Regions from separate parts of the Alteromonas mediterranea DE genome, predicted to be linked through region 3. Evidence: predicted binding sites of a transcription regulator. Region 3 holds the regulator's gene; each other region holds the start of a gene.
What was found. The regulator sigma-54, encoded in region 3, starts transcription at its own class of promoters, with help from an activator protein. The targets are predictions, from matches to a motif close to GTTGGCACGNNNNTNGNNT.
Positions count from the first base shown of each region.

Region 1: a site for sigma-54 is predicted at 3,082-3,100, ahead of MADE_RS15500 (DUF2726 domain-containing protein). Genes of this name have one in related genera too.
Region 2: a site for sigma-54 is predicted at 2,570-2,588, ahead of fliE (flagellar hook-basal body complex protein FliE). Genes of this name have one in related genera too.
Region 4: a site for sigma-54 is predicted at 3,606-3,624, ahead of glnK (P-II family nitrogen regulator). Genes of this name have one in related genera too.

Region 1 is NC_011138.3:3,494,330-3,502,456, reverse strand. It holds gene MADE_RS15515 (cobalamin-binding protein) at 1-451, opposite strand, end outside; gene MADE_RS15510 (cobalamin biosynthesis protein CobD/CbiB) at 527-1,471, opposite strand; gene MADE_RS15505 (5'-methylthioadenosine/adenosylhomocysteine nucleosidase) at 1,473-2,174, opposite strand; gene MADE_RS15500 (DUF2726 domain-containing protein) at 2,339-2,926, opposite strand; gene MADE_RS15495 (hypothetical protein) at 3,138-3,578, opposite strand; gene MADE_RS15490 (FAD-dependent oxidoreductase) at 3,773-5,188, opposite strand; gene gltB (glutamate synthase large subunit) at 5,202-8,127, opposite strand, start outside.
Region 2 is NC_011138.3:1,184,953-1,193,079, forward strand. It holds gene MADE_RS05430 (sensor histidine kinase) at 1-1,056, shown strand, start outside; gene MADE_RS05435 (sigma-54-dependent transcriptional regulator) at 1,073-2,410, shown strand; gene fliE (flagellar hook-basal body complex protein FliE) at 2,656-2,991, shown strand; gene fliF (flagellar basal-body MS-ring/collar protein FliF) at 3,004-4,698, shown strand; gene fliG (flagellar motor switch protein FliG) at 4,711-5,751, shown strand; gene fliH (flagellar assembly protein FliH) at 5,806-6,588, shown strand; gene fliI (flagellar protein export ATPase FliI) at 6,581-7,915, shown strand; gene fliJ (flagellar export protein FliJ) at 7,988-8,127, shown strand, end outside.
Region 3 is NC_011138.3:897,471-905,597, reverse strand. It holds gene mlaF (phospholipid ABC transporter ATP-binding protein MlaF) at 1-513, opposite strand, end outside; gene MADE_RS04150 (calcium/sodium antiporter) at 1,097-2,053, shown strand; gene MADE_RS04145 (KpsF/GutQ family sugar-phosphate isomerase) at 2,056-3,036, shown strand; gene kdsC (3-deoxy-manno-octulosonate-8-phosphatase KdsC) at 3,037-3,585, shown strand; gene lptC (LPS export ABC transporter periplasmic protein LptC) at 3,582-4,160, shown strand; gene lptA (lipopolysaccharide transport periplasmic protein LptA) at 4,129-4,683, shown strand; gene lptB (LPS export ABC transporter ATP-binding protein) at 4,686-5,411, shown strand; gene MADE_RS04120 (RNA polymerase factor sigma-54) at 5,485-6,966, shown strand; gene hpf (ribosome hibernation promoting factor) at 6,997-7,284, shown strand; gene ptsN (PTS IIA-like nitrogen regulatory protein PtsN) at 7,298-7,741, shown strand; gene rapZ (RNase adapter RapZ) at 7,830-8,127, shown strand, end outside.
Region 4 is NC_011138.3:499,273-507,399, forward strand. It holds gene MADE_RS02260 (hypothetical protein) at 1-95, opposite strand, end outside; gene MADE_RS02265 (DUF808 domain-containing protein) at 520-1,449, opposite strand; gene MADE_RS02270 (AraC family transcriptional regulator) at 1,824-2,543, shown strand; gene MADE_RS02275 (hypothetical protein) at 2,592-3,407, opposite strand; gene glnK (P-II family nitrogen regulator) at 3,690-4,028, shown strand; gene MADE_RS02285 (ammonium transporter) at 4,061-5,308, shown strand; gene ggt (gamma-glutamyltransferase) at 5,542-7,233, shown strand; gene MADE_RS02295 (Dyp-type peroxidase) at 7,395-8,127, shown strand, end outside.

The sequences.
Region 1 (8,127 bases), 1.9 Mb from region 3:
TACTCTTAAATACTTTAAGGCCCATGGAAGAAAGTTTGTGAATATCCTGCGGTTTATTCCCTCCATCCCAAGCAAGAATTAAGTCGGGTTTAAGTGCGACTATGCGTGCTATGTCAGCGCCTTGGAAGTCAGCGACTCGCTGTATGGTTTTAGCCTGTTCGGGGTAGTCACTGTAATCGCTTACGCCAACCAAATTATCACCCAAACCTAAACTAAAGGCCCATTCAGTTAGGTGGGGAGCTAAACTTACAATTCTCAAAGGTTGCTGGGGGGCCTGTTCAGTGACTTCCTGCGCCGTCGCGGTTGAATGTGCAGCGTGCGTCATTATTGAAGTAAGCGACAATGTGAGAGCTAATAAGGCAAGTGCCAGCGCTTTTTTAAGACAAAAACTACAAATGCGGCATGGCAAAGCGCTCTTGCCTCGTTTCATTGTGATGTATTGATAGCGCATTATTATGGCTCTCTAAGTGTAAATACAGATCGCATGCTGTTTTGCCTTAAACAGTAGTTAATAAATAAAGCAACGTTAAACAAGCGCCAGCCCCAACATGGCTAAAGATGCGAAAGCGGATGTCGCTATCATGGCATAGGTAATCGTGCTCTTTGCAGCTAACATATGGGAGTACTTCACGTCGTTAACGCCTCCTACGCGCGTGTATCGGTACTTTTTGTTTGCATACATTGCAGGGCCCCCAAGTTTCACGTTAAGAACTCCGCCCATAAGCGCAAGTAACAGCGACGTTTTATCTTTAACCGGCGAATGCTTGATTGCACGAAAGCCTTTTAAAGGGTGACTTACCAGCAGTGTAATAAATCCGCCGATCACCGCCGGAGGTACCACCAGTATTGAAATGAGTTTGCGCACGGGTTGGGCAAAGAAAACCATGTTGGGAGTTCGGTAATGCCATTGCCAAGACGTAAGAAGAAGTAAGCGGTATATCAGCGCGCCTATTGGCCCGGTAACGACAAAATAAAAAATAACACCGCAATAAAGGTAAAGAAACTTCAGCCATAACGACTCTATAGCGGCTTTGGCGATACCTATATCCGTAAGCGAATGGCATTGTCGGGCGGTGATGGTTTGCACCATTTCTCGGGCAAGTGACTTTTTGTTTCTACCTACGCTAGCCAGTACCTTTTTGTACTGCTGACGCTGGTACCCAAAATCGAGTAGCGCCACAAGAATGAGCGCTTCAAAAAAAACGGGGTATTGAGCCATATATACCAAGATGGCTAAACAAATAACCAGTGGGGCTAACAATACCAACGGAGCCAGTGAGCCAGAAATATAGTGCTGGCCAGGCCCGTACTCGCGAGAAGGGACGACTTTGCGCCCCATTTGCTGAACAAGGTATCGCATAAGTGTTAGAGGGTGAGTGCTTTGAGGCCAGCGCCACAAAGCGTCGACAGCGATAGCCAACCAAAGTACGAGTAGCGACTGCAAACGCGGGTCGCTAAATAGGCTTGTCATCTTACTTAGCGAGGGTCTTTATCATTGCCATTACAAGCTGTGCTGAATGCTTAGCGGCAGTCTCTAAATACTCTTTAAAGCTTACAGATGACGTTTTTCCTGCGATATCCGACAGCGAGCGAATAACAAGGAACGGCGTGTCGAGCATGTGACAAGTTTGGCCTATTGCTGCGCCTTCCATTTCTACCGCTTTCATATCAGGGAAGTTTTCACGTAGTTCTGCCACTGCTTCATCGCTACCGATAAACGCATCGCCGGTACAAATTAAACCCGTTGTAGATTGCAGCGAGACAATGCTTGCAGCCGCGGTACGCGCGGTTTCCATTAAGTGAGTATCACAGCGGAAATCCTCTGGCATGCCAGCACACTGCCCTAATTTGTAACCGAAATGGGTAAGGTCTGCATCGTGGTGAATAACGTGACTTGCTATCACTAAATCACCAATGTTTAAATTCTTGTCGAAGCCACCTGCGGATCCGGTGTTAACGACTGCATCTGGCGCAAATTGCTCAATAAGTACGGTAGTCGCGATAGCCGCAGCAACTTTACCAATACCGCATTTTACTAACACCACTTCCATATCGTTTAGTGTGCCTTCATAAAACGTAAGGTGCTTCCACTTTGTTTCTTTCACATTCCAAAGAGACGCTTTAAGTAGCGCTACTTCTTCGTCCATTGCACCTAAAATACCAATTTTTTTCATAACTCTACCGACGGTGTTGTGGGTTTCTTTGCGTGAACACGCATGTGTTTGACGTAATTGTATAAGGAAATATGAAAAACTGACAGAAAAATGCCTTTGTTGCTGCTACAGAGAGTAAGAAAATAGCAAAGCAACAAAGGCTAGGGGAAGTGGGGACGAGTACTTTATGCCGCAGCAGGTCTACTCGAGCGCACGGGGCGAGTAGGGCGCTTAGGCGGCTCTGGGTTATGAGTAGGAAGCTGCGCCATTTTATTTTGTAAACGGCGATAAGGAATCAGTTTGTTTTCCAAGCACTCGCGAATATCATCAACGGTATAACCAGATTTCACTTTTATTCTTGCGTGAGGAAGGCCAGCCGCATCGAGCGCGCCGGTTACAAACCAGTCCTTTTGGGTTTTGTAGCCGTCTTTACCTTGGCTATGAACAAGATCAATAGCCATGACGGGGCTCATATCGTGCTTGTTTACTAATACAAAGTCGAGATGTCGGCTTGACGCTCTGCTAAGGGCTTGGCTCGCCGTTTTCTTGCTGGCCGACTGCCGAACCGACACTAAGTCGTTAAGACGTACGCGGCATACTATCCGAAACTCTTTTCCCATAGCCTGTTCAATCAGGTTTAAAAAGGTGTTTTCTACTGGTGTAAATAGCTGTGGCTTCCGCCTAAATGGAAATGCGACACCACCGTCTGACAACTTTATGGCACCTAGCGCAACGACTATAAGTAACATCATTAGAATAATTGCCAATTCCATCGTAACCCTCGCAAAAATCATTAGTTAAAGCCCATGACAGGCACAGCAACGTGAAGCGCACTAGCTTATGTATCAGTAATTAGCGTACTTCTTGCAACTCTGCAGGTGTCAGAAAAATGACACCTGGCGTAGTCATGGTGTTGTTATTGATGAAATTGCAAAGCAGATGCCAACATGAGCAATCTATATCGGTATTTTAAAAAGTCGCAAGTTACTTTGATTTTGATGTGACTAGGATATCCACTTGAGAGCCTGTTTTATCTGGGCTAACAATGACTCTAATGGCTTTATCGCTAGAAGAGAGTAAGGTACGGCCGTTTACTGGAGAATGAGCCTTAAGGGCCGGATGCGTTGTTTGATAAAGGTTTACCACTTCACCAGGCTCAGCGGGGGAGTGATACACCATCACCGCCGTCATGCTTTCGTCAAACGACTGGCATTGACGAGCATCACTGGCAATTTTCACCTGTTGAAAATGGGCAGGACAAGAGACAGTATTAGGTTTAGACACTGATGTCGGCAAACTTTGTCCTTTAGCAGGCGCGTTCACCGAGGATGCTTCTACCGAAATGGTATCGGCAAAACACACATTACTCACCGCACAGTTCAATGCAAGACAAAGGGTGAGTGTTTTTATGTCGACGTTCTTCATGGGGCCGCTCTATCAATTACGTAATGATATTTTGTTGTTCGTACGATAGTAGAGCCGTCGCACCTTCGGTTCAACTAAACCTTGGTCTATTAACGTATGCCATCGACGTTTTCCGTATTTCCTGAGTGAGCCAAAACTAAAAAAGCTCGATAGCAGGGCTATCGAGCTTTTGTCAAAGGTCTTGTTAGCGTAGCTTAAACGCCAATGTAGTCCATTATACCTTCTGCGGCTTTACGGCCTTCGTCGATTGCGGTCACAACCAAGTCACTGCCACGTACCATATCACCGCCCGCAAACACTTGTGGGTGCGAAGTCTGGAATGCAAACTTACCTGCTGAAGGTGCGCGAACGCGGCCTTTTTCGTCAAGCATAATGCCAAAGTCGGCAAACCATGGCGCAGGACTCGGTTGGAAACCAAACGCGATAATAACCGCATCAGCCTCTAGAACATGTTCTGAACCTTCTACTTCAACAGGACGGCGGCGACCGTTAACATCCGGTGGTCCCATCTCGGTTTTAACGAACTTAACGCCACAGGCTTTTCCGTTTTCATCAACGGCGATGTCCAAAGGTTGAAGATTGAATTTAAACTCAACACCTTCTTCTTTAGCGTTAACTACTTCGCGGCGTGAACCCGGCATACTTTCTTCGTCACGACGATATGCACAGGTTACCTGCGCCGCTTCCTGACGAATAGAGGTACGCACGCAGTCCATGGTGGTATCACCACCACCTAACACCACAACGCGCTTACCTTTCATATCAACAAAATCGGCTGGGTCTTTTTCAAGTCCCATTACGCGGTTGGTATTGGCAATAAGGAATGGAAGGGCATCGTATACCCCTTCTACGTGCTCATTGTCGAACCCACCTTGCATAGACTTGTATGTACCCATGCCTAAGAACACCGCGTCGTACTTATCGATTAAGTCCTGGAACTGGATGTCTTTTCCAATTTCGGTGTTAAGTACGAACTCAACGCCCATTTCGGTAAAGATTTGGCGGCGTAGCTTGATAACGTCTTTCTCTAATTTAAAAGACGGAATACCAAACGTGAGTAGGCCGCCAATTTCTTCGTACTTATCGTAAACAACAGGTTTAACACCGTTACGTACTAATATATCAGCACAAGCAAGCCCTGCCGGGCCAGCACCAACAATGGCGACTTTCTTGTCGGTCCATACCACGTCAGACATATCTGGACGCCAGCCCATTTTGAAGGCTGTATCAGTAATGTACTTCTCAATACTACCAATGGTTACCGCACCAAAATCGTCATTCAGTGTACACGCACCTTCGCACAGTCTGTCTTGTGGACATACGCGACCACATACTTCCGGCAAACTGTTGGTTTTATGAGAAAGCTCCGCAGCTTCTAAAATACGGCCTTCGTTTGCCAAGCTTAACCACTGAGGAATGTAGTTGTGCACGGGGCACTTCCATTCACAATACGGGTTGCCGCAGTCCAAGCAGCGGTCTGCTTGGCCTTCGGTTTGAGATTGGCTGAGCGGTTGATAAATTTCCGCGAACTCTTGTTTACGTACCATGATCGGCTTTTTCGGCGGATCGATACGTTCAACGTCGACAAATTGATATACGTTCTTTGCCATAAACTAAATCCTCCTACTGAGCCTGAATGCGTAATTCAGCACTTGAACGACTGATGTGACCAAGCAAGTTTTTCACATCACTGGTTTTTGGCTTAATAAGCTTAAAGCGTTTCAGCGTTGCGGCGAAATCAGTAAGCAGAGACAACGAGTGATCGCTACCGGTTTCTTCGTAGTGCTGGTTAATTAAGCCGCGTAAGTGTTCAGCAAGAATCGCTTTATCTTCAATTGGCATAACATCAACGAGTTCGGCGTTTACGCGGTTATCGAGGTCGTCGCCATCATCCATAAGATAGGCAAAACCACCTGTCATACCGGCACCGAAGTTAACGCCAACTGGGCCAAGTACAGCTACAATACCGCCTGTCATATATTCACAGCCGTTATCGCCAATACCTTCAACTACCGCGATGGCGCCTGAGTTACGTACACCAAAGCGTTCGCCTGCACGGCCTGCCGCAAAGAGCTTACCGCCAGTGGCGCCGTATAGGCAGGTATTACCCATAATGGCACTGTCGTGGGCATCATAAGAGATGTCGCGCGGCGGGTGGATAACAAGCTTGCCGCCTGTCATGCCTTTGCCTACATAATCGTTGGCATCGCCTTCAAGATGCATGTGTAAACCGCCAGCGTTCCACACACCGAAGCTTTGACCTGCCGTACCGGTAAGTTCAACTTTGATTGGGGTATCTTCAAAATCGTGATTACCGTGATGTTTAGCAATTTCACCTGATAGCAACGCGCCTACAGAGCGGTCGGTATTGCGTACAGGGTATTTAAGCGTAATAGACTCACCGTCTACCACTGCTTGCTGGGCATCTTTAAGCATCTGTGCATTTAACTCACCCTTATCAATAGGCGCGTTTGTGGTTTGTGAACAGAACAAACGGGTATGTTCACCGGCCTTAGGCTGCGCAAGTAGAGGCGATAGATCTAAACGGTTTTGCTTAGCAGTAATGCCATCTAATACTTTAAGTAGCTCTGTGCGGCCAACAAGATCGTCGAACTTAGCAACACCCATAGATGCCATGATTTCACGTACTTCCTGAGCAATAAACTTAAAGTAGTTCATTACCATGTCAGGCAAGCCGATGAAGTGATCATCACGCAATTTTTGGTCTTGGGTTGCAACACCGGTCGCACAGTTGTTTAAGTGGCAAATACGTAGGTATTTACAACCTAGTGCTACCATTGGGCCAGTACCAAAGCCAAAGCTTTCGGCACCTAAAATACCCGCTTTAACCACATCAAGGCCAGTTTTCAAACCACCGTCGGTTTGAACGCGTACTTTATGACGTAGGCCGTTTTCGATAAGGGCTTGTTGCGTTTCAGAAAGACCTAGTTCGAACGGGCTACCCGCATATTTAACTGACGTTAATGGGCTTGCACCTGTTCCGCCGTCGTACCCTGATACGGTAATAAGGTCTGCATAGGCTTTTGCTACGCCCGTTGCGATAGTACCTACACCCGGTTCAGATACCAGTTTTACTGATATTAGCGCCGTTGGGTTAACCTGCTTCAAATCGAAAATTAGCTGAGCCAAATCTTCAATTGAATAGATATCGTGGTGCGGTGGTGGTGAAATAAGGGTTACACCTGGCACAGAGAAACGAAGCTGTGCGATGTATTTATTGACTTTATCACCAGGAAGCTGACCGCCTTCACCCGGTTTAGCACCTTGCGCCACTTTAATTTGAATAACGTTAGCGTTAACCAAATAGTGAGGTGTCACACCGAAGCGTCCTGACGCAACCTGCTTAATCTTAGAGTTCTTTTCAGTCCCAAAACGAGAAGGGTGTTCGCCACCTTCGCCCGAGTTAGACTGACCGCCCAAACGGTTCATTGCAATAGCCAGCGCTTCGTGGGCTTCTGGGCTTAATGCACCAATTGACATAGCCGCAGTATCGAAACGTGGGAACAAGTTCTCCGGTGCTTCTACTTCGCTAATATCAATAGGATCGCAGTCTGGATTAATGGCCAGCAAGTCGCGAATGTGTGCAGGGGCACGCTCGTTAACAAGCTTGGCGTATTGCTGGTAGTCGTCATAGTTACCCGACACAACCGCTTTTTGCAGCGTGCTAACTACGTCTGGGTTATAGGCGTGATATTCGCCACCGTGCACATATTTAAGTAAGCCACCGTGATCAACAGACTTACGCTTAAGCCATGCAATGCGATTCAGGTTGATGAGATCTTGGTGGAAATCATCAAAGCCTGCGCCCTGAATACGTGAGGTCACGCCTTTGAAGCAAAGATTCATTACTTCATTGTTAATCCCCACGGCTTCGAAGAGCTTAGAGCTACGGTAGCTCGCGACTGTACTGATACCCATCTTAGACATGATCTTATACAAGCCTTTGTTGATACCTTTACGGTAGTTCAACGTAGCCTGCATAGGAGAAATATCTAACTCGCCTTTTTCGCAAAGCTGCTCGATAGTTTCATAGGCAAGGAATGGGTAAACCGCCGTTGCACCAAGGCCAATAAGTACGGCAAAGTGATGCGGGTCACGGGCACTCGCTGTTTCTATAACAACGTTCGCGTCGCAGCGCAGTGATTTTTCAACCAGTCGTCGCTGTACCGCACCCACGGCCATCGCGGCTGGGATCACCAAGCGGTTTTGCTTGATGTTTCTGTCAGACAGAATAACAAACGCAGCCCGCTTATTTTTAACCAGCATCTCTACTTCGTTACACACGCGCTCAATGGCTTTTTTCAAGCCCTCTTGCGGCGCGTATTGAAGCTCTACTACTTCTGAGTAGTAGTTGTCTGGGTTAAATTCACGCAATTGTTTAAGGTCGGTATACATTAATACCGGCGAGTCGAATAACACGCGGTCAGCGTAACCCGATGTTTCGCTAAATACGTTTTGCTCGCGGCCAATACAGGTTGCCAACGACATGACGTGGTTTTCACGTAGCGGGTCGATAGGTGGATTGGTT
Region 2 (8,127 bases), 290 kb from region 3:
GAATACGACCCTTCAAGCAGTGACGATATTTCGTCTTTACGGTTGCAGGCGAGTCGACTTGAACACTTACTTCAGGTAATGCCTGCGGGCGTTATTGTTATAGACGGCAAAGGGATCGTACGCCAAGCCAATGAACAAGCGAAAGCACTGTTAGGTGAACCGCTTGAAGAGGAAGTGTGGCGAAGTATTATCACGCGCTCATTCAAGCCCCGCGCTGACGATGGCCACGAAGTTTCACTTGTTGACGGTCGCCGAGTGAAGCTTTCTATCACGCCATTAGAAAATGAGCCTGGGCAATTAATTGTTATTACCGACTTAACCGAAACGCGACAGCTGCAAGCACGCGTGAGTCATATGCAGCGTCTGTCCTCTTTGGGAAAAATGGTGGCATCCCTTGCTCACCAAATTCGTACGCCTCTTTCTGCGGCCATGCTCTATGCGTCTAATTTAACGCGCAAAGGCTTAGGGCAAGAAGCACAAACTCAATTTGCAAACAAGCTAACTGACAGGCTTAAAGAGCTAGAGAGTCAGGTTAACGACATGCTGCTTTTCGCTAAGTCAGGGGAAGAACAAGTTGTCAGCCAAATTAGCTTGGGAGAGTTGTTTACTTCAATTGAAGGCAGTGCCCAAACCATGATAGTGCAAGCACATCAAACATTAGGGTTTTCTGGTTTTGAACAAGAGGTGTCGATAACCGGCAACCTTACTGCACTTCAAGGTGCGCTATTAAACCTTATTCACAACGCCAGCCAAGTAACACCAAAAGGTGAGCTTGTGGCTGTTGACGCTTCGGTCTCTGGAAATCGTTTAAATATCGCTGTAACTGATAAAGGCCCAGGCGTACCTGAAGGCCTCAAACACAAAATATTTGAGCCATTTTTCACCACAAAAAACAACGGCACCGGCCTTGGTTTGGCGGTGGTTAAGTCGGTCGTCAATGCGCACAACGGTACCCTTAGTGTATTTAATACACCTGAAGGCGGCGCTTGCTTTAGCGTTTCTTTGCCATGCAAAGCGAGTACTCAATCATCACATACATTGACCCATGTTGCGTAAGCCATAGGAGAGGATCATGTCTAAAACTACTATCTTAATTGTTGAAGATGACGCGGGGTTGCGCGAAGCACTCTTAGACACGCTTTTACTCGGCAACTACAACGTGGTTGAAGCCGACTGTGCTGAACAAGCGCTAATGATGTTATCAATGCAAGCGATAGACTTGGTTGTTAGCGATATCCAAATGGGTGAAATGAGCGGCCTTACGCTTCTTAAGAGTATTAAAGCAAAATATCCGAATATGCCAGTATTGTTAATGACCGCTTACGCCACTGTTAACGATGCGGTGCAAGCAATGCGCGACGGTGCGACTGATTATTTATCTAAGCCATTCGCACCAGAAGTGCTGCTAAACCTTGTAGGGCGCTACGCACCAGCACAAAAAATCGAATCTCGCACGCCAATCGTCGCAGACCCCTCTAGCTTGAAGCTGCTTGAACTCTCTCGAAAAGTCGCCAAGTCTGAAGCGACGGTAATGGTGATGGGGCCTAGCGGTTCAGGTAAAGAAGTGTTATCCCGCTATATACACGACCAGTCACCGCGCAGCGATGCGCCTTTTGTGGCCATTAATTGTGCTGCCATTCCAGAAAATATGTTGGAGGCGACGCTATTTGGTTATGAAAAAGGGGCGTTTACCGGCGCTATTCAGGCTTGCCCGGGTAAGTTTGAACAAGCCCAAGACGGTACGCTTTTACTCGATGAAATTACCGAGATGGATCTGGCGTTACAGGCGAAACTACTTCGCGTACTGCAAGAGCGTGAGGTGGAAAGGCTTGGCGGTCGCAAAACGGTTAAGCTAAACGTGCGCGTTATCGCTACAAGCAATAGAGATTTGAAAAAAGCGGTAGAGGCAGGTGAGTTCAGAGAAGACTTATATTACCGCTTAAATGTGTTTCCAATTGAATGGCGACCCTTAAGTGAGCGCCCCGGCGATATTGTTCCTCTTGCTGAACACCTTGTGCAGCGCCACGCCAGTTCACAAGGGTTAGGTTCAATAAGGCTGAGTGCTGCTGCCCGTAACAAGTTGTCGCAGTACGGCTGGCCGGGTAATGTGCGCGAATTAGAAAACGTGGTACAACGCGCGCTTATCCTTTGTGAAAATAACGAAATAGACGCCAGTGATCTCATGATTGACGAAGATATCTCAGCGCCCGTTGAAGCTGTACAAGAGCAGGCTGACGAAAACAGACTAGGCTCAGAGCTGCGTTACCAAGAGCATCAAATTATTCTCGATACACTGGTGTCGTGCAACGGCAAGCGTAAAGATGTCGCTGAAAAGCTGGGTATTAGCCCTCGTACGTTGCGTTATAAACTTGCTCGAATGCGTGAAGACGGCATCGAAGTACCTGCATAACGTTAAATACTGTAACCCCTTGCTTCCCCTCAAACCTACCCGTCGCCTTTGCTACTAAAAAGGCGGCGGTTTTTTGTTGCTCCTATGTGGTACAACGTCATTAATTTGGCTGTACGCCAAAAATTATTGTTAAGCTTTTGAAATTAAATGGTTTTTAAAGTTGGCAAGCCCTTTGCTAAATCACTCTTATATATTCGCTATTCGCCGCCGCATTGCCGGTAAATGAAGAAACACTAGGAGTGGTTATGGACGTTAAAGCCAACAGTTTGTATCAAGAAATGCAAAATATGATCGGGCAAACTCGTCTTCAAGTTAATGAACCTCAACAGCAATCGCTTAATGAGATCAATACCTCTGCAAGTGACTTCTCGACCATGCTAAAAAATGCGGTTGATGGCGTGAATAATATGCAGCTAGAGTCAAAAGATGTGCAGCAACGTTTTGAGATGGGTGACCCTAGTCTAAGTTTGGCGCAGGTTATGTTAACTAAAGAAAAATCGGGCATTGCCTTTGAGGCAACTGTTCAGGTACGAAATAAAGTACTTGAAGCCTATAAAACAATAATGAACATGCCGGTGTAGGTGGAGTAGGTTATGGCTGAAGCAACAGGTACAAACCTAACGGTTCCTGACCAAAATCAAGCGGTGGACAACGAGCCAGAGAATAAATCTGGCTTTATGGACACCCTAGGCAGCGCTGACATGATGCGTCAAATGGCGCTCGTCGTCGTCCTCGTTATTTGTGTGGCTATCGCTATTTTTATTCTGATTTGGTCACAAGAGCCTGATTATCGTCCACTCGCGAAAATGGAAACTCAAGAGCTTATAGAGACGCTTGATTACATGGATGCGAATCAAATTGAATATAAGCTTGAAGGCAATACGGTTTATGTGAGAAGCGATGAGTTCCAAAATATTCGGTTAGGTATGACCCGTCAGGGATTAACCAATAGTTCTGATGCGGGCACAGACATTATCATGCAGGACATGGGCTTTGGGGTAAGCCAGCGGGTAGAGATGGAGCGCCTTAAACATGCCCGAGAGCAGCAAATCGCCGCGACAATTGAAGATATTGCCAGTATCCAAAAAGCGCGGGTATTGCTCGCCACGCCCAAAGAAAACGTGTTTGCACGCAGAGAGAAAAAAGCGTCAGCCACTGTGGTGCTAACCGCAAAGCGTGGCGCAGTAATCGCCGGTGAAGAAGCTGATGCGGTTGTTGATATCGTGGCATCAGCGGTTCAAAACATGGAGCCGTCTAAGGTGACGGTGACCGACAGTAACGGCCGCTTGCTAAATTCCGGCTCACAAGACTCGATGAGCGCTCGTGCTAGAAAAGAATACGAAATTGAGCGCCAGCGCGAGCAAGAGTACTTAGAAAAAATTGATGCTATATTAATACCCGTACTGGGTATTGGGAACTACACGGCGCAAGCCGATGTTGCGATGGATTTCACTGCGATTGAACAAACCCAGCGTAGCTACAACCCAGACCTTCCGGCTGTTCGAAGCGAGATGATTGTAGAGGAAAACAGCGTAGGAGGCGGTGTTGGCGGTATTCCTGGCGCATTATCAAATCAACCTCCGCTGGATTCTAATATCCCAGAAAACGCCGTGGGCGGTAGTCAACAAACTATGCCTGGACGCACGGCAAAAGAGTCAACGCGCAACTACGAACTTGATACCACCATTAGCCATACTAAAAAGCAAACGGGCGTTATAAGAAGGCTTAGCGTCTCTGTAGCGGTTGACTATACTCAGGTAGCAGGCGAAGACGGGGCAATGACTCCTACACCGCGTAAACAAGAAGAAATCTTAAATATTCGAAGACTTCTACAAGGCGGTATTGGTTTTGACGTGACCCGAGGCGACTCGTTAGAAGTGGTAAGTGTACCCTTCACGCGAATGGATACCGGCGAGATTGAAGACGCACCACTGTGGGAGCAACCCGGTTTTCTGCCAATTCTTAAGTTAGTTATTGGTGGCTTGGTTATAATCGTGCTTATCATTTTTGTGATTCGACCTATGCTGCGCCGTCTTATCAACCCAGATGAGACTAATGAGGCCGATGAGTTTGATGCCGATGAAGGCTTAGACTTAGGCGATGACACAATTAGCATGTTAACGTCTGACTTTGACGAAGGACAGGTTGGCTTTGCGCCAGATGGCTCACTTATGCTGCCTGACTTGCACAAAGACGAAGATGTACTTAAAGCCGTACGCGCCCTAGTGGCCAATGAACCAGAATTATCAGCCCAAGTAGTGAAGGGCTGGTTAATGCAAGACGAGTAGTGAGATAAGATTATGGCTGAAGAACTTGCCAATGTTGAAGAACCGTCATACGACGTCAGTAAATTAGAAGGCGTAGAGAAAGCTGCCATATTACTACTAAGCTTATCTGAAGAAGACGCGGCGCAGATATTAAAGCACCTTGAACCGAAACAAGTGCAGAAGCTGGGTTCTGAAATGGCGAAAGTGGACGATATGACGCAAACCAAAATCACGTCAGTTCACAAACACTTCATTGAAGAGATTCAGAACTACAGCACTATTGGCTTCCAGAGCCAAGACTTTGTTAAGCGAGCGCTAACTGCGGCGTTAGGTGAAGATAAGGCGGCAAACCTTATCGATCAGATCCTAATGGGCAGTGGCGCAAAAGGTCTAGATTCACTGAAATGGATGGACTCTAAACAAGTTGCCAGCATTATTCGAAACGAACACCCGCAGATTCAAACCATTGTCATGTCGTATTTAGAGCCAGAGCAAAGTGCCGAAATCTTGGCGCAGTTCCCTGAAAAAGTTCGACTTGATTTGTTAATGCGTATTGCGAATTTAGAAGAAGTACAGCCTGCTGCGCTTCAAGAGCTAAACGAAATTATGGAGAAACAGTTTGCTGGTCAAGCGGGTACGCAAGCAGCCAAAATGGGCGGCCTGAAGTCTGCAGCGAACATCATGAACTATCTAGATACCGCAATAGAAGGTCAGCTGATGGACGCCATTCGCGAGCAAGACGAAGAAATGAGTCAGCAAATTCAAGATCTTATGTTCGTATTCGACAACTTAGTCGATGTGGACGACAAAGGTATTCAGGCAATATTGCGCGAAGTTCAGCAAGATGCGCTGCTTAAAGCCATTAAAGGGGCTGACGAAGAGCTTAAAGATAAAATTATGCGCAACATGTCAAAACGCGCTGCTGAAATGCTTGGCGATGATCTGGAAGCCCTTGGTCCTGTGCGAATCAGTGAAGTGGAGACCGCGCAAAAAGAAATTCTGTCCGTTGCTCGTCGACTTTCTGACTCAGGTGAAATCATGCTCGGTGGCGGTGGTGGTGAAGAGTTCCTGTAAGCCTTTCATAGGAATGTCTTTCAACGCTATGACCAATAAAGCCTAGGTAAATATATGACCGGTAATAAAAGTTTCAGTGAACACGAAATAAGTGAAGCGAAGAAGTGGGATTTACCCTTCGTAGACGACGCGACCGCGCCTAGGAAAGATGAGCCAACTAACGCCTTAAATAAACGTTCTGATTGGAAGTACGAGCCTCCTGAAGTGGAAGAGGAAATACTTCCACCCACTGCCGAAGAAATTGAAGCTATACGACAGGCAGCCTATGACGAAGGGTATCTAGAAGGCAAGGAAAAAGGGTTTGAAGAGGGCAAAACAGAGGGGCTTGAAACAGGGCTTAGTGAAGGCCAAGAACAGGGCCATGCCAAAGGGCTTGAACAAGGCTTAGATGAAGGCCGTCAGCAAATGGCTACCCAGGCAGAAGTGTGGCAAATGCTTGCGGACAAACTTCACGATCCACTCTCACAAGCCAATGATGAAACTCGCGACCAACTGGTTAAACTTGCGGTTACGCTTGCAAAGTCAGTTATTAAGGTAGAGGTAAGCACTAACCAACAGGTTATTCTGCAAGCGCTAAGTGAAGGCATAAAAGCCCTTCCTATTAATCAAACCGAATACCAAATTCATATGCACCCTGACGATATTGCATTGGTTAATGCGCACTTTGGTGACGAAGAAATGTCCAAAAAAGGCTGGAATTTGGTGGAGGCTCCCGCCATGGAAAGGGGCGGGTGTGATATTACCACGGTGCACAATGCCGTTGATGTGTCGATTGAGCGCCGTTGCCGTGATGTTATTGAAAAATTTTTGCTAAACCAAGGGCTATCCGATGACTAGCCCGTGGCATAGTCACTTTGAATCACTGACTAAGCAGGTCACAACGCCACCTGTAGTCGCAGCAGGGAAACTCGTTCGCGGTATCGGCCTTACCCTTGAAGCGGTAGGTTGCCAGCTGCCGGTGGGTAGTCAATGTTTAGTGCAGACTGTGGAAGGCGAGATAGAAGCAGAAGTGGTTGGCTTCGGTGATGATATTACCTATTTGATGCCGACAGAAGCGGTGCGAGGGATAGTGCCCGGTAGCCGCGTTATGCCATTAAACCGTCAAAGTGGTTTGCCTGTTGGAATGGGCCTTTTAGGCCGCGTGGTAGACGGAAACGGACAGCCACTCGATGGACTTGGTGAAATTGATGCTGAAGCGAGAGCCCCCACCACGCGTCCTCCTATGAACCCGCTTATTCGTCGTCCTATCAATGCGCCAATGGATGTGGGCGTGCGCGCCATTAACGCACTCAATACGGTAGGCGTAGGCCAGCGTATGGGGCTGTTTGCCGGTAGTGGCGTGGGTAAAAGTGTACTGCTTGGCATGATGACCCGCGGTTGCGAAGCCGATGTGGTGGTGGTCGGGCTCGTCGGTGAGCGTGGGCGGGAAGTGAAAGAGTTTATACACGACATACTCACCGAAGAAGAGCGTCAGCGCGCCGTTGTTGTCGCTGCCCCTGCAGACACCTCCCCGTTGATGCGCCTTAAAGGCTGCGAAACAGCGGTTACCATTGCTGAATATTTTCGCGACAAGGGGATGAAAGTTCTTCTTCTGATAGATTCCCTTACGCGCTACGCGATGGCGCAGCGTGAAATTGCCCTTGCCGTTGGCGAGCCGCCTGCTACTAAAGGCTACCCACCGTCGGTGTTTGCTCGCCTACCTGCATTAGTCGAGCGTGCCGGTAACGGCAGCGAGCGACAGGGTTCGATAACGGCTTTTTATACCGTATTAACCGAAGGTGATGATTTGCAAGACCCCATTGCTGATGCGGCGCGCGCCATTTTAGATGGCCACGTTGTACTATCGCGCACTTTAGCCGATAGCGGCCATTACCCGGCTATAGATATCGAAGCGTCAATAAGTCGTGTTATGCCAATGGTGGTGAGTGAAGAGCACCAGCTTATGGCGCGTCGCATTCGCCAGGTTTACTCAAATTACAAACAAAACCAAGACCTCATTTCTATTGGTGCTTATGCCAAGGGCTCAGACCCACGTATAGACTTAGCGATTCGTGCAGAGCCAGCGATTAATGCATTATTGCAACAAGGTATGAAGCAAGTCATTCCTTATGACGAAAGCTTAGAAGGTATGGCTGCCCTAGCTAAAGGGCTAGGGCAGGGGTGATGTGCTTTGTAGTAGAGCGTAGGTGGTCATTTGTGAACATGAAGCCAGAATCCTTTATCAAGGTATCGACAAATGTCTAAACAACTAGAACGTTTAGCCGAGTTTGAGCGAGAAAAAGAGCAGCGAGAAGCGCGGTATTACCAGCAGGCTCAGCAGAATGTTAATCAGCAAAAGCAAAAACTAACCAGCCTTGAGCAGTATCGCATCGACTA
Region 3 (8,127 bases):
TTGCCCGGCGAAAGGCTCATCGTACATAATTAAGTCAGGGTCAAGCGCGATTGCGCGAGCGAGTGCTGCACGTCTTGCCATACCGCCTGAAAGTTCACTTGGCATTAATTGAGCGGCACCGCGTAAACCTACAGCCTGTAGCTTTAATGCGACAATCGTTGCAATAATATCTTCGCTTAGTTTGGTGTGCTCTCGAAGAGGAAATGCCACATTATCAAATACGCTCATATCGGTAAAAAGCGCGCCGCTTTGAAATAACATGCTCATTCTACGTCGGGTTTCATACAGCGATTTTCTCGACATGGAAACAATAGAGTCGCCATCGAACTTAACGTCGCCTTGATCTGGCGTTAACTGCCCGCCGATAAGGCGCAACAAGGTGGTTTTACCTATTCCACTTGGCCCCATTACCGCGGTAATTTTACCTTTGGGTACCTTAAGCGAAATCTCATCGTAAATGATGCGATCGCCACGCTTAAAGGTTAGGTTATCTACTTCAACTAAATGATCCATAGTTACTTAAATGTCGACCCCTGACGTAAGATTATGGCTGTAAGAATCATACTCACGGCCTACTTTAAAATTTATTAAGTGAATACAAGCAACCTGAGTATTCAATTTCTATGCCTGCGGCACCTATTGCCCTTAAAGTATACTCAATAGTGTACTTTAAGAACACAAAATACCGAGAAAGTTTACTCTGCAGTGTAGTTTATTAACCCAACCGGCTAATTCTATTTACTAGGCGGTGTAATTTTGTGGCATTGTACGCGTTTTCAAGACCCTCGCCAAAGTCAAAAAGTTACAAGTTATGTTCGATTAAGACGAATGTAAGGTCTTTCGAGTTTAAGTGCGGCCTGCCTAAGCCCTGCGAAACAAGCGAAGCAAATCCCCACACGCAACTCCTATCCTATTTCCCTGTTTATTAACTGAAACTGAATGTGGTATTTCTACTGCCTGCCCCCGCGTCTAATGTCCTCTTCAGCGGGAATTTACGGCATTTAACCCTATTTGCTAAAAATAAAGCATTGCGAGCATAGGCAAATGGCACTCTTTTTGCGACAATCAAGCGAAATACTTTTTATTACAGGTTGTTGTGCTTTTAAACATCGTCATTTTTATTGTAGGGCTGGTTATACTGAGTTGGAGCGCTGACCGTTTTGTATACGGTGCTTCGGCATTAGCAAAAAACATTGGCATATCTCCAATGATGATTGGGTTAACGATTGTCGCTATGGGATCTTCGGCACCTGAAATTGTGGTTTCTGCCATTGCCTCTGCGAATGGCAATATGAATACCGCCGTAGGTAATGCATTAGGCTCCAATATAACGAATATCGCTCTGGTGCTAGGCATTACCGCGCTAGTTAAACCGCTACTAGTGTCATCTACAACGTTAAAGCGTGAACTCCCTGCTCTTCTTATCATCTCATTAATTGCTATTGGCTTTATGTTCGACGGCGAACTCAAGTCTTATGAAGGAATTATCTTGCTGGGTCTATTCATTTTCGTGCTGGCAATGATGGCATGGTTGTCACTACAGGTTGATAAAGAAGACCCCCTTGTTGCAGAGACCGCTGATGAGATTCCAAAAGGCGTATCTAATACCTCTGCGCTGATTTGGATAGGCGTTGGTCTTGTTATATTACCTTTAAGTGCACACTTTTTAGTGAACTCTGCGGTAGAAATTGCGCGATATATGGGAATATCAGACCTAGTCATAGGCTTAACAATAATCGCATTGGGCACAAGTCTTCCTGAACTTGCTGCGAGTATTGCCGGCGTATTAAAGGGTGAAGACGACCTAGCGCTGGGCAACATAATAGGCTCTAATATTTTCAACTTGCTGGCTGTGCTAGGTATGCCTGGCCTCATTGCTCCCGGTTTATTAGACCCCGACGTTTATAATCGCGATATGTACGTTATGTTAGGTTTAACGCTATTACTGTTCCTGTTCAGTTTCGATTTAATAGGAAAGCGTACAATATCAAGAACAAACGGATGCTTATTTCTGGCCTGCTTTATCGGCTACCAATTTTGGCTTTTCGGATAACCATGAATACACAAACTCAGATGAACTATATCGACTCGGCGAAGCGCGTTATTGAAATTGAAACGCAGGCCATTGCCAATTTAAGTGAGCGCTTAAACGACGACTTTATTACAGCCTGCGATATTCTTTTTGCCTGTCAGGGAAAGGTTGTGGTTTGCGGTATGGGGAAATCTGGGCATATAGGTAATAAAATTGCCGCCACGCTGGCTAGCACAGGTACACCTGCTTTTTTTATGCACCCTGGTGAAGCCAATCACGGCGACCTAGGAATGTTGGGCAAAGGCGATGTTTTATTAGCCATATCCAACTCTGGTGAAACCAATGAGCTTGTAAACTTATTGCCTGTAGTCAAACGCTTAGGTATTCCAGTGGTAGCCATGACCAACAGTGCTTCAAGCTCGCTAGGGCAGCATGCTGATGTCATCCTTGATATTAGCGTTGAGAAAGAAGCCTGTTCACTTGGTCTAGCTCCAACTACTAGCACCACGGCTACATTAGTAATGGGGGATGCGCTTGCCGTTGCGTTACTTGACCAGAAAGGGTTCACGTCTGATGATTTTGCGTTATCACACCCTGGGGGAAGCTTAGGGCGTAAACTGTTGCTTAAGGTGCGAGACATCATGCTAACTGGCAGTGATATTCCGCTTATCGAGTTAAACGCATCGGTGGCTGATGCTTTGCTCGAAATTTCTAAAAAAGGGCTAGGAATGACTGGGGTGCTTGACACTGATGGTACCCTAACAGGCGTATTTACTGACGGTGATCTACGGCGCATTTTAGATGCTCGCATTGACGTACATAGCGCAACCGTCGAAAGTGTTATGACCAAAGGCGGTAAAACAACCACAGCCGAACAACTTGCTGTCGAAGCATTAAACTTAATGGAAACTCATAAGATTAGTGCATTAATGGTCACGGATAACGAGCACAAACCAGTGGGCGCGTTTAACATGCATATGCTACTTAAAGCTGGAGTGCTATAAATGACAACAACCTTGTACACAGAAATGGATGACGGGCTTTTCGATGCGCTGGCTAACGTTAAGTTATTGGTATGTGATGTGGACGGCGTGTTTTCAGACGGTCGAATTTATTTAGGCAACGACGGTGAAGAACTGAAAGCTTTCCATACTCGTGATGGTTATGGGGTGAAAGCCCTAGTCAGTAACGGTGTTAACGTAGCGGTTATTACCGGGCGTCGTTCCGCAATTGTAGAAAACAGAATGAGTGCGCTCAACGTAGCCCACATTATTCAAGGTGAAGAAAACAAAGCTGACGCATTGAGCACATTGATAGAAAATCTTGGTTTAAGCGCTGACGAGGTTGCCGCGGTGGGCGACGACATGCCTGATACCGGCATGTATAAGCATGTGGCGATTAAAATAGCGGTTGCCGACGCACACCCTTTCGTGGCAAAACAAGCGAACTGGATAACCACCTTGCCAGGCGGATTTGGCGCGGTGCGCGAGATATCAGATACTATTTTACACGCCAAAGGCGTAGCGAATGAGATTTTTGGAGCAAGTGTATGAGCCAATTTGGCTTTAATCGCTTAGGCTTAAGTATATCGGCGCTGTTTATCTTAGCGTTGCTGATGTATGTACCTACGTGGATGGAAGAGCAGCCAGAATCACAAGGCAGCAGCGAGAATGGCGCCTTAAAACCTGCCTATAAAGCGAAGAACTTGACCACTACCCTTTACAACCAAGAAGGCGAGTTAAATCACAAGGTATTTGCCGAATCAATGGAGCACTACGACCAGCTAGGTTTTGTATTGTTCCAACAGCCCAAATATACACTGTATACTGAGAACGCTACGTCTCCTTGGGTGGTGACGGCGCAAGAAGGTACGCTCTACAACAACGATCTGATCCAGTTAGAAAACCAGGTTGTTATCGAGAACCAAACCAGCGATGACTTTGTCAAAAGCCTCTCAACCGAATACATTCAGATTAATTTAGACACCAAACAAATGACATCTGATCAAGTCGTTGAAATACAGGGTACCCAATATGTCATTTTGAGCAATGGGTTTAACGCGAATTTACGCACACAAGAATACGAGCTTTTAGATCATGTACAAACCACTTATTCCCCTAGCAACTAGCCTATTACTTGTCATCGCTAGCGGTGCGGTAAGCGCAAGCGAAGATGATTTTTCGCAGCCCATTAAAATAGGCTCAAATACTCAATTTATCGACGGTAAAAATAAAACGGCGTTGTATAAAGAAGATGTACTGATTACCCAGGGTTCGCTGGTGATTGAAGCCGATGAAGTGGAAGTTATCGCGAGTGAAGGTAGTGGCCGCGAAATTTTTATCGCCAGAGGAAAGCCAGCCAGTTATTCTCAAACACTAGAAGACGGTACTCCGGTGTCTGCTAAGGCAAACGAAATTCGTTATGAGGTGATCAATCGCACAATTTCTCTTTCAGGAAACGCGGAACTTCAACAAGACACCAGTAAAGTGCAAGGTGACAACATTACTTTCGACATGATTACCGAGCAGTTACTTGCTACTGGTGGGGCGGGCGAAAATGGAGAAGGTCGAGTGACTACGGTATTTACTCCTGAATCCATTCGCAAGACATCATCGAAGAAAGAAGATAAAGACAGTGAGGACAATCAATAGCAATGGCAACTTTGAGCGCAACCAACCTTGCTAAGGCATATAAATCGCGTCAGGTAGTACGCGACGTCAGCCTTTCTGTCTCGACGGGTCAAATTGTTGGCCTACTTGGCCCCAATGGCGCTGGTAAGACCACTACATTTTATATGATTGTGGGATTGGTTAACCTGGATAAAGGCAAGATTGAAATCGATGATAATGAGCTTACTCATCAGCCCATGCACGAGCGTGCACGCCGCGGAATTGGCTACCTTCCGCAAGAGGCATCAATTTTCAGAAAGCTTACGGTACATGAAAATATCATGGCCATTTTGCAAACCCGTAAGGATTTAAATTCACAGCAGCAAGAAGAAGAAGCTGACGCGCTACTTGATGAATTTAATATTAACCATATACGTAATAGTACAGGGATGAGTTTGTCCGGTGGTGAACGACGACGTGTTGAAATAGCACGCGCACTAGCAGCTAATCCGCAATTTATTTTATTAGACGAACCGTTTGCTGGTGTTGATCCAATATCAGTTAATGATATAAAGAAGATAATACAGCATCTTCGAGATAGGGGTATTGGAATCCTTATCACCGACCATAACGTGCGAGAAACATTGGATGTTTGTGAGAAAGCGTACATTGTGAGTCATGGCGAGCTTATCGCGCAAGGAACAGCGGAACAGGTTTTAAGTAATCAAAAAGTAAGGGATGTATACCTAGGCGAACAATTCAGGCTATAGTTAGTGTAACTGAATTGTCATTTTTCAATTTCGCTCTGGTGTATTCAATTTAGAGCATTTAAATAAGACGTAGATGAAACCATCTTTACAGCTAAAATTTAGCCAACAACTTACCATGACACCCCAGCTTCAGCAGGCGATAAAACTGCTGCAGCTATCTACGCTTGATCTTCAGCAGGAGATTCAAGAAGCCCTCGATTCAAACCCTTTATTGGAAGTTGAAGAAGGTAACGACGAGCCGCAAGTAGAAAAAAATAATATCGATAGCGACGATAGCGTGACAGAAGCGTCTGCGACAGCGTCTAGCGATACATTGGAAGCGGGTGACGCGTTAGAAAAAAACGACCTTCCCGATGAATTTCCTATCGACAGCACATGGGATGAATACTATTCAGCGTCATCGGCCCCAGCGCCAGGTCCTTCAAATGACGATGAACAAATATTTCAAGGCGAAACCACCGAGGATATTCAGGAACATTTGTCGTGGCAGATGCGATTGACCCATTTCTCAGATACCGACCGCGCCATTGCTACGGCAATTATCGACTCTATTGACGAGTCTGGCTATTTAACCGTGACCCTTGAAGACATTCTTGACGCGGTAAACTCTGAGGATATGGAAGAGCCTATAGAAATGGACGAAATAGAATGCGTACTTAAGCGTATTCAGATGTTCGACCCCATTGGTTCGGGCTCCCGCTCGCCGCAGGAATGTCTAATGGTGCAACTGCGCCAGTTCTCAGAAGACACACCATGGCTTAACGAAGCCAAACAGCTTATAGAAGAATATTCAGACCTATTAAGCAGTAAAGATTATCGCACGTTAATGCGTAAGAGCCGCTTGAAGGAAGATCAGCTGCGCGAGGCAATGCGTTTATTACAAACCTTGAATCCTCGCCCAGGTAGTGCTTTAGTTACTAAAGAGCCTGAGTACGTTATTCCTGATGTCTCGGTCGCCAAAAAGAATGGCCGTTGGGTGGTTGAGCTAAACCCCGACAGCCTGCCTAAGTTGAGTGTAAATCAACAATACGCTGCAATGAGTCGTCGTGCCAAAAATAGTAGCGACTCACAATTCATCCGCTCACACATGCAAGAGGCTAAGTGGTTCATTAAGAGCCTTGAATCTCGCAACGAAACCTTAATGAAGGTGGCAAACTGTATTGTGCAGCAGCAGATGGGCTTTTTTGAACATGGCCCGGAAATGATGAAACCTATGGTGCTTAACGATGTCGCAGAAATGGTAGATATGCACGAATCAACGATTTCACGCGTCACAACGCAAAAGTATATGCATACACCACGTGGTATCTTCGAATTGAAGTACTTCTTCTCTAGCCACGTAGCAACAGACTCTGGTGGTGAGTGTTCATCTACCGCGATTCGTGCATTGATCAAAAAGCTAGTGGCGGCTGAAAAGCCGAGCAAGCCACTAAGTGATAGCAAGATTGCTTCATTGTTGGCCGAACAAGGCATTAAAGTTGCCCGGCGAACAATAGCAAAATACCGGGAATCATTGTCGATCCCGCCGTCGAACCAACGCAAGAGCCTAATTTAAACGGGCTTAATAATATAAGGAAGACGAAATATGCAAATCAACCTAACTGGTCATCATGTCGAAATCACCGACTCTTTGCGTAATTATGTCGATACGAAGTTCAGCAAACTTGAACGTCACTTTGATCACATTTCTAATGTGCATGTCATCCTGAACGTTGAAAAATTAAATCAAAAAGCCGAAGCGACCGTTCATTTAAGTGGCGCTGAAGTATTCGCATCCTCAGAAAATACCGACATGTATGCGGCGATTGACAGCATGGTTGATAAACTCGACCGGCAGGTAATCAAGCATAAGGAAAAACTGAAAAAACATTAGTAGCTAAATAAGTATGGATATACAAGCCATCGTAAGTCTGGACCGCACCGAGTGTGCGGTTCAGTGTAATAGTAAAAAGCGAATTCTTGAGATCATCGCAGATATCGCTGCCAAAAATAACGATAACATCGATCAGGCAACGGTACTTAATAGTTTGATGTCTCGAGAGCGTATGGGTAGTACCGGAATCGGCAATGGCATTGCGTTACCACATGGGCGCTTGCCAGGTTTAGAAAAGGTGATCGCCATTGTTGTCACCAGTACGCCAGCCATTAATTTTGACGCGCTCGATGAAAAGCCGGTAGATATATTTTTCGCGTTACTTGTTCCTGAAGAGCAAACCGAAGGCCATCTACAAACATTAGCCACGGTAGCCGGTAAACTAAGCGATAAAGAAACGATTAAAGCGATACGTCGTGCCAGTACAAGCGATGATATTCTTTCTGCACTAAGTTAAAGATTTAAGCGCCTTAGCGAGGTCGTGACCAAGGCGCTTAAGACAATAAAGCGTATGCGATAAAACCAGAAGATTTGGGAGAAATTAGGTGAAGCTGATTATAATCAGTGGTCGTTCGGGGTCTGGTAAGTCTGTCGCACTTCGCGCATTGGAAGATTTAGGGTACTACTGCGTTGACAACATTCCTGTAAACCTACTTCCTACCCTAACCCACACTGTTGTTGATGAATACGACCAAGTGGCGGTGAGCATTGATGTGCGTAACTTGCCGAAAAACCCTGATGATCTGGTAGAAATTTTAGATTATCTTCCGTCGTCGTGGTCAATGACCATTGTCTATATCGATGCCAGCGATGATGTGCTGGTAAAACGCTTCAGCGAAACCC
Region 4 (8,127 bases), 400 kb from region 3:
ATAATGTTGTTCTGTGAATCGTTAGCGAATGCTGATGCACTCAAAATGCTAGTTGCCAACGTTAATGCAGTGAAAGTTTTGCGAGCGGTAAACATAGTAATCTCCATAAATGTAAAGTTAGACACTGCACTTGAACATACTGCGTGGCAGCTATCATGTTGCTATAGGTTTCGATAATAAGTCGTTATCAATTAACAATTAGTTTATAGCGAGGGATGTGCCAAGTTAGCGAAATGAGTTAAATTACTGATTTATTTGCTTTTATTTTTTTGAGTATTCAAAGGCAAGGAAATGGATTTAATAAAAAAACTAAAAGTTGGTGTATTTGAAAAATGATGTGGTTGAAATGGCTAACTGTTGAAAAGTGAAGCGCGTTGTCGTTTGCTAATACGCGCTTCAATAAAAAATAGCTGTGCATAGAAGGCATAAGGGAGGGCCAACGTTGGGTAACCCCCATTTATGCGCGACTATTCAGTCTCGAATGAATAGTGCAGATGTTTCACTGCAAATGTTTAATGATTAAGAACGCGTGCTTTTGCGCTTCAATTTTGACGCTGCACTTACAACCAAAGCAATAATGACACCTGCAACAACACCCACTGCGCCATCGGCGAGTATAGACATGACGAGTGTGGCGTCTGGAATAACCCCTGCGAACCAGTCTGTAATTACGTGCAAAAAGCCAATACTATGGGTAAGAATACCTCCACCAACTAAAAACATGGCAACCGTGCCCACAACAGCCAGCGTTTTCATAAGTGCAGGAGCAGTAACCAAAAGCGCTCTGCCAACAAACCGTTGAAGTGTGTTCATCGAACCTGTTAGCGACTTACGAAGCATGTAAAGGCCAACGTCGTCCATCTTGACCAATGCTGCAACCAGGCCATAAACCCCTAACGTAATGGCTAAACTTAACGCCACTAACACGCCAATTTGTGTTGTCAGTGTGGCGTCAGACACGGTGCCAAGTGCAATAACGATAATTTCAGCCGACAGAATAAAGTCGGTGCGAATGGCGCCTTTAATTTTGTCTTTTTCAAACGCGACCATGTCGACATTTTCATGGGTCAATGCGTCTATTCTGGCTTCTCGTGTTATTTCTTCATCATCATGGGGCAGGTATTTGTGCAGAAGTTTTTCAGCACCTTCGAAACATAAATATAGCCCGCCGAGTACGAGCAATACAGTGATAAGTGAGGGGACAAAAGCACTTATCGCTAACGCAGCAGGAACCAATATAGCTTTATTGATAAGCGAGCCCTTTGCTACGGCCCACACAACAGGCAATTCTCTTTCTGCTTTAACGCCTTGGACTTGATCGGCGTTCACCGCTAAATCGTCACCCAAAACCCCCGCTGTTTTTTGCGCAGCGACTTTCGACATGGTTGCAATGTCGTCCATCAATGTTGCTATATCATCAAGTAGGGCAAGTAAGTTAGCTGCTGCCACGTTGAATATCCTTTATTATATATTTATTAGAGAAATAACTACTGAATTGCAGTTTAGCCTACTCAAAACAAAGGTAATATACAACGAAGATAAAGGCCGTTAGATAGCCATTTTTGATAAGGTTACCGAGGCTTCGTGCACATAGAAAGCGTGAGTTGAGAAGAGCATCGTCGTGCTCTTCTCATGTTGACCTTAATTACCCCAAATACTGTTTACTAGTTCTGGGTGATCAACGAAAGGGTAGCGATCATGACAAAATGAATAAAAGTGCTTAATCTAACGGCAAAGAGCATTAAGGAAACCGCAAGGGAAATAGATGCAAATAAACGGGGAGCCAAGTAACAAAATCAGGACCGTGTACAGGGGGCAACTAAATGACTGACAGCCCAGTGCCATCGTTATCTGTACGCTCATATACCAAACAAACGTGTCGCCACAAACATAACTATTTTCAACTGGTGCTGCCCATTAATGGGCATATCTTGATAGAAATCGATGTTTTTCGTGGGCGAGTAGGCGTCGGCGAGGGCGTATGTATTGCGCCTAACGAGGTTCATTATTTTAGTGCTAATGAATTATCAAAATTCATTGTGGCAGACTTGGAATATGTGCCCGTTAGTTTAAATGACAGGCTACACCCTATTTTCCAAGTATCGTCAGCATTGCAAGCGTTTTTGTCATTCGTAGAAATTCAAATTAGTCAGTTTGCAGACCATGGACATGAAGAGATTTTGGCGCTGTTTTTAACCTTGTTAGAGACATCCTTGAAAGGATGTAGCATGGATAAGCGTATCACTCCCGTATTAAGTCATATTCATCGCGATCTTGCCCGAGGCTTTACGCAAGTGAAGTTAGCGCAGATAGCTTGTATGGGAACAACGCAGTTTAAAACGCGTTTCAAAGAAGCTACCGGACTTAGTTTGCGAGACTACCTGGTGAAAGCGAGAATGGAAAAGGCCAAAGCGTTACTGAGAAATACCGATACGCCCATGTTGGGTATAGCTCAGCTAACAGGGTATGAAGATGTTGCAGCATTCAGTCGACGGTTCAAAGCATATTTCGGGCAACCACCTAAGTTTTTTAAGAGAAAGTAGCGGCGCTTGGGCTATTGCTGTTTATTTGGGTATGGCAGATCGCGACAGCTAATTTCGCTTTTCGTCTTTCGGGAGTTTATTGACTCTAGCGTCAATAAAACGCTTGTGATCGTCCATTTTGGTGCATTCTAAGGTGCCACCGGTAATTCCGCTTAAAATCGCCAGCGTTTTGTTAGTGTTACTACTACAATTCACGCGTTTAGTCGGGCGTTTATTTTCGGCGGCTTGTATTTGCTGTGTGCTTGGTCCGCCGAGTTTCGGGCTGTTTTTGCGCTCTTGAAATGCGCTTGCTGCCTGTTCAGCATCTTCAGCGACTTTGTCCCTGTGATACTTTTCAAAATAAAGGGCCGAACCGTCTTTTACCGATAGATTTAGCGAGCCAGCGCGCCGATTTGCATCCTGTGAAAGCGTAGGTATGGGCGTTGCCGGTGTGTTAGTGGGCTTAATGTCGACGGGGGCTTTTTGCGGTTTTGCCTTTGTATTCTCTTTCTGTTGAGGGGCGGGGCGCTCTGTAATTTTAGCTTTAGTATCAACTGCTTCTGTAGGCTTTGAAATGACAGGTTTTAACCTGGTTTCTGGCGTGTTTCGGGAAGCCTCTACCGGTTTGCTTTGTTGGGGGAGAGACTGGGGTTTCGGGGCGGGCGGGTAATACAGTTTGGCGTTTATCTCGGCCGTTTGCTTAGACATAGTGGCGCGTTTTTTTTGAGTATCAATGCTCAGCTGAGAAAGTATGACGACCAAGATAACCCCAATCACGTGTACTAAACCTGAAATCAATAACGGGCGCCATGCCGTTTTCTTAGCAACGGTATGATGTTGTATATAGCGCTCAGGCGCTGAAAATGCGGGAGTGATAGTGGTCATAATATTATTAACAGACCACAGGCTTAATCGAATAGTTCCATCCTAAATTCATCGTACTTTTTAGTCGGCTCACCTCAATATTGCCTCGTATCGCTTCAAAACTGGGCATTTTTTTCAACATGCACCATTGTTGTGCATTATTTTTGTGCAAGCGTATGTGTGAATTGCCTATCTAGCTGATTTTAAATGGTAAATATTTGTGGCATGGCTCTTGGTTTATCTTCGGGTAGTTAGATATTCGACCATTAACACAGAATAACCAAAACAAACTGGGAGCAACTCATGAAACTAGTCACAGCGATCATCAAGCCGTTCAAGCTAGATGATGTTCGTGAAGCCATTTCAGAAATCGGTATCGACGGCTTGACCGTGACCGAAGTGAAAGGCTTTGGACGTCAAAAAGGACACACTGAGCTTTACCGCGGAGCGGAATATCAGGTGGATTTTCTACCTAAAGTCAAACTGGAAATTGCTGTTCAGGATGATCAAGTAGAGCGCCTGGTAGAAGCCATCGTTGGCGCTGCCAAAACAGGCAAAATTGGAGACGGCAAGGTGTTTGTTTATGACCTTGAACACGCCGTTCGTATTCGAACTGGTGAGTCGGATAGCGACGCGCTGTAAGCCACAACGATATATTTGCGGAGAAAACCATAATGGAAATCACTTTTGAACTTGGGTATGCGCTAGATACCTTTTATTTTCTAATCTGCGGTGCACTGGTAATGTGGATGGCTGCAGGTTTTGCGATGCTTGAAGCGGGTCTTGTTCGAGCTAAAAACACCACAGAAATTCTAACTAAAAACGTGGCACTATTTGCTATCGCTTGCACCATGTACATGATTTGCGGTTACGGCATTATGTACGGTGGCGGCGATTGGGGTCCTTTCCTAAGTGGCATTATGGGTGACGGTGCAACGGGTGTTGCCGAAGACCCAGCGACTTATGCGCCTTCTGCTGACTTCTTCTTCCAAGTGGTTTTTGTTGCTACAGCAATGTCTATCGTATCTGGTGCGGTTGCTGAGCGTATGAAGCTTTGGGCTTTCCTTGCATTTGCTGTAGTTATGACGGGCTTTATCTATCCAATGGAAGGTGCTTGGACATGGGGCGGCGAAGCGGTATTTGGTATGTATACCCTTGGCGACCTTGGTTTCTCTGACTTTGCAGGCTCAGGTATTGTTCACATGGCCGGTGCTGCAGCAGCGCTTGCTGGTGTACTCGTTCTTGGTGCGCGTAAAGGTAAATACACTGCAGATGGCAAAGTAAATGCTATCCCTGGTGCTAACCTGCCGCTGGCAACGTTAGGTACATTCATCCTTTGGATGGGTTGGTTTGGTTTTAACGGTGGTTCAGTACTGGCTACTGCCACGGTTGAAAGTGCAAACTCAGTAGCAATCGTATTTATGAACACGAATGCTGCAGCTGCAGGTGGTGCAATTGCTGCACTTATCGTTGCACGCATCTTGTTTGGTAAAGCTGACTTAACAATGGTACTTAACGGTGCGCTGGCTGGTCTTGTTGCTATCACAGCAGAGCCGTCTACGCCAACACCTCTGCAAGCTACGCTATTTGGCGGCCTTGGCGGTATCTTAGTCGTACTTAGCATTGTTGCACTAGACAAAGTTAAAATTGACGACCCAGTAGGTGCTATCTCAGTGCACGGTGTGGTAGGTCTTCTTGGTCTAATCCTTGTACCTTTCACAAACGACGGTTCAAGTATCACAGGTCAGCTAATTGGTGCCGCGACTATCTTTGTATGGGTATTTGTAGTGAGCCTTATCGTGTGGCTAGTGATTAAAGCGGTGATGGGTGTACGTGTGAGCGAAGAAGAAGAGTTCGACGGCGTAGACATGAGCGAATGTGGTCTGGAAGCATACCCAGACTTCACAAGCGGCCGTTCGTAAGAGAGTCTCGATTAGGCAAAGCAATAATTACAACAATAATGTCTTATTACTTCCTTTTAAGCCCCGCAATTGCGGGGCTTTTTTCGTTAAGGTAGCCGTATTCACGGCGTCGGAATAGTGAAAAAAGGCACTGTAGAAAAGGGCCTAGGCGTAATGTGACAATAACGCTACACTATGAAGCAATCTGCTCATGCAAGGCCCTAAATAACCTTCGCAGTAAACAAAGGAACATTATGACTGCAAACGTACGACTTCTCTCTTTGGTACTTGTACTTTTTAGTGTTAATTGCTTAGGCTACGACAGGGTAACCGGGCAGCCTTTTGCCAGTCGCTCTGAGGTTATTGCGAAAAACGGGATGGCAGCAACCAGTCAGCCGTTAGCTACACAAGTGGCGCTCGATATTTTAAGGCAAGGCGGTAGCGCGGTAGATGCTGCTATTGCAGCCAATGCAATGCTAGGTTTAGTTGAGCCCACGGGAAGCGGTGTAGGCGGTGATTTATTTGCTATTGTTTGGGATGCCAAAGCAGAAAAGCTCGTAGGGCTAAACGCTTCAGGCCGTTCTCCAAGGCAGTTAACAAAAGACGTTTTTGCCGAACGCGGGTTGCATCAAATACCTAAATTTGGCCCACTTCCGGTCTCGGTGCCCGGTGCCGTAGACGGTTGGTTTATGCTTCATGATAAGTTTGGCAAGCTGCCCATGTCCACGTTGCTTACGCCTGCTATCAAATATGCCCGAGAAGGGTTTCCCGTGTCTGAGGTTATTGCTTACTACTGGCAAATGAATTACGAGCGTATTGGTCATTACGATGGGTTTGCGGACACCTTTTTGCTTGACGGCAAAGTGCCGCAAAAAGGAGATGTTTTTAAAAATCCGGGGTTGGCGGTAACTTACGAAAAGATTGCCACAGGTGGGCGCGACGCATTTTACAAAGGCGATATCGCGCGTACGATTGATGCCTATATGAAATCTCAAGGGGGCTATTTATCATATCAAGACTTATCGTCGCATACCTCTGAGTGGGTCGAGCCGGTTTCGGCGAATTATCGAGGCTACGACGTCTGGGAGCTACCGCCTAACGGACAAGGCATTGCCGCCTTACAAATACTCAATATATTAGAACACTACGATATTGAGGGTATGGGCTTTAATTCTGCCGATTATATCCACACTTTTGTTGAAGCCAAAAAGCTTGCCTTTGAAGACCGTGCAAAGTTTTATGCGGACCCCGATTTCAACGAAATCCCTGTCGACTGGCTCATTTCTAAAGAATACGCTGCTAAGCGCAAAACGCTCATTGATAACGAGCGGGCAGCAAACCGTGTCGATGCAGGTATTTACGAAGGCGATACCATCTACCTCACTGTGGCTGACAAAGACGGCAATATGGTGTCGCTTATACAGAGCAACTACCGCGGCATGGGTTCAGGAATGACGCCGCCCGGGCTAGGCTTTGTACTGCAAAACAGAGGTGAAATGTTTACGCTTGAAGAGGGCCATTTCAATGAATACCGGCCAGGTAAAAGACCTTTTCACACGATTATTCCGGCTTTTGTCACGAGAAATGGTAAACCTGTTTTAAGTTTTGGCGTAATGGGGGGCGGTACTCAGCCTCAAATGCATGCCCAGATTATCGTGAATATTCTCGACTTTGGCATGAACCTGCAAGAAGCTGGCGATGCGCCTAGAATACTCCACAGCGGTTCGAGCAGCCCAACAGGCGCGCTCATGACCGATGGTGGCTTTGTGAGTTTAGAATCAGGGTTTAGTGAGACGGTGCAGCGGGAGCTGATGGAGCGAGGTCATAAGCTTCAGCGTGTAGTGGGAGCCTTTGGTGGTTACCAAGCTATTGCGTGGGATGAGCAGAAAGGCGTTTATTTCGGTGCCTCGGAAAGCCGAAAAGATGGACAAGCCGCAGGCTATTAAGCACACTAGGGTAAAGAATAAACAGTAAGTTCTATGCAATAATAAGGCACTGCTTCGCGAGAAATGGTTTTCAAGCTTGAATCAGTAGTCATAACGTAAGTAGGGTTCACTTTACGCGAGTAGCGAATTTTACAAAGACGTCAATAATAACAAGAGCAGCGATGACACAACCACAAAAAGGCCTCTGCGCTGAGCCAAATTTACATGCACAGTACTTGTTACTGAATGTCATTGATGATGATAGCCAAGCGGTGCGCGCTAAACTCTCTCGCGTGCTGGATATTTTCGAGCATTTCGAAAATGAGCATTATGAAGCCATGGTGACAGGGGTCGTTGCGATTGGCACTAACTATTGGGCAGAGGTATACCCTGGCCTCATCCCTATAGAACTTGCCCCTTTCCCTGATATGCAGTGTGAAGATAGAAGCGCGCCGACTATGCCATGCGATCTGTTTATTCAAATTCGCGCTGACCGATTAGATATCTGCCATGCGGTGGGTATTGAAGTGATGGATCTATTGCGTATTCACGTAGAGCTAGTTGAGCAAATTCGCGGCTTTAGATACTTGGATGGGCGGGATCTCAACGGGTTCTTATACGGGGCTGATAATCCCCGGGGTATGAAGCGCCGTAAAGTCGGTATCATTGGCGAAGACGACCCTGATTTTAGCGGTGGTAGCTACGTTCATATACAGCGTTATCGACATGATTTGCGCCGCTGGAATAGCCTTTCAAGTCGACAGCAAGAACAAGTTATGGGGACGACCCAAGAGCATAACTTGGTAAGCAGTGAGCAATCCGAATCATCCCATAGTGTTAGAGCGAGCACCGTCGCCCCCGATGGCGATGAGCCTAGGTTAATTAAACAAGGCATGCCTTATGGGGATATGGCAT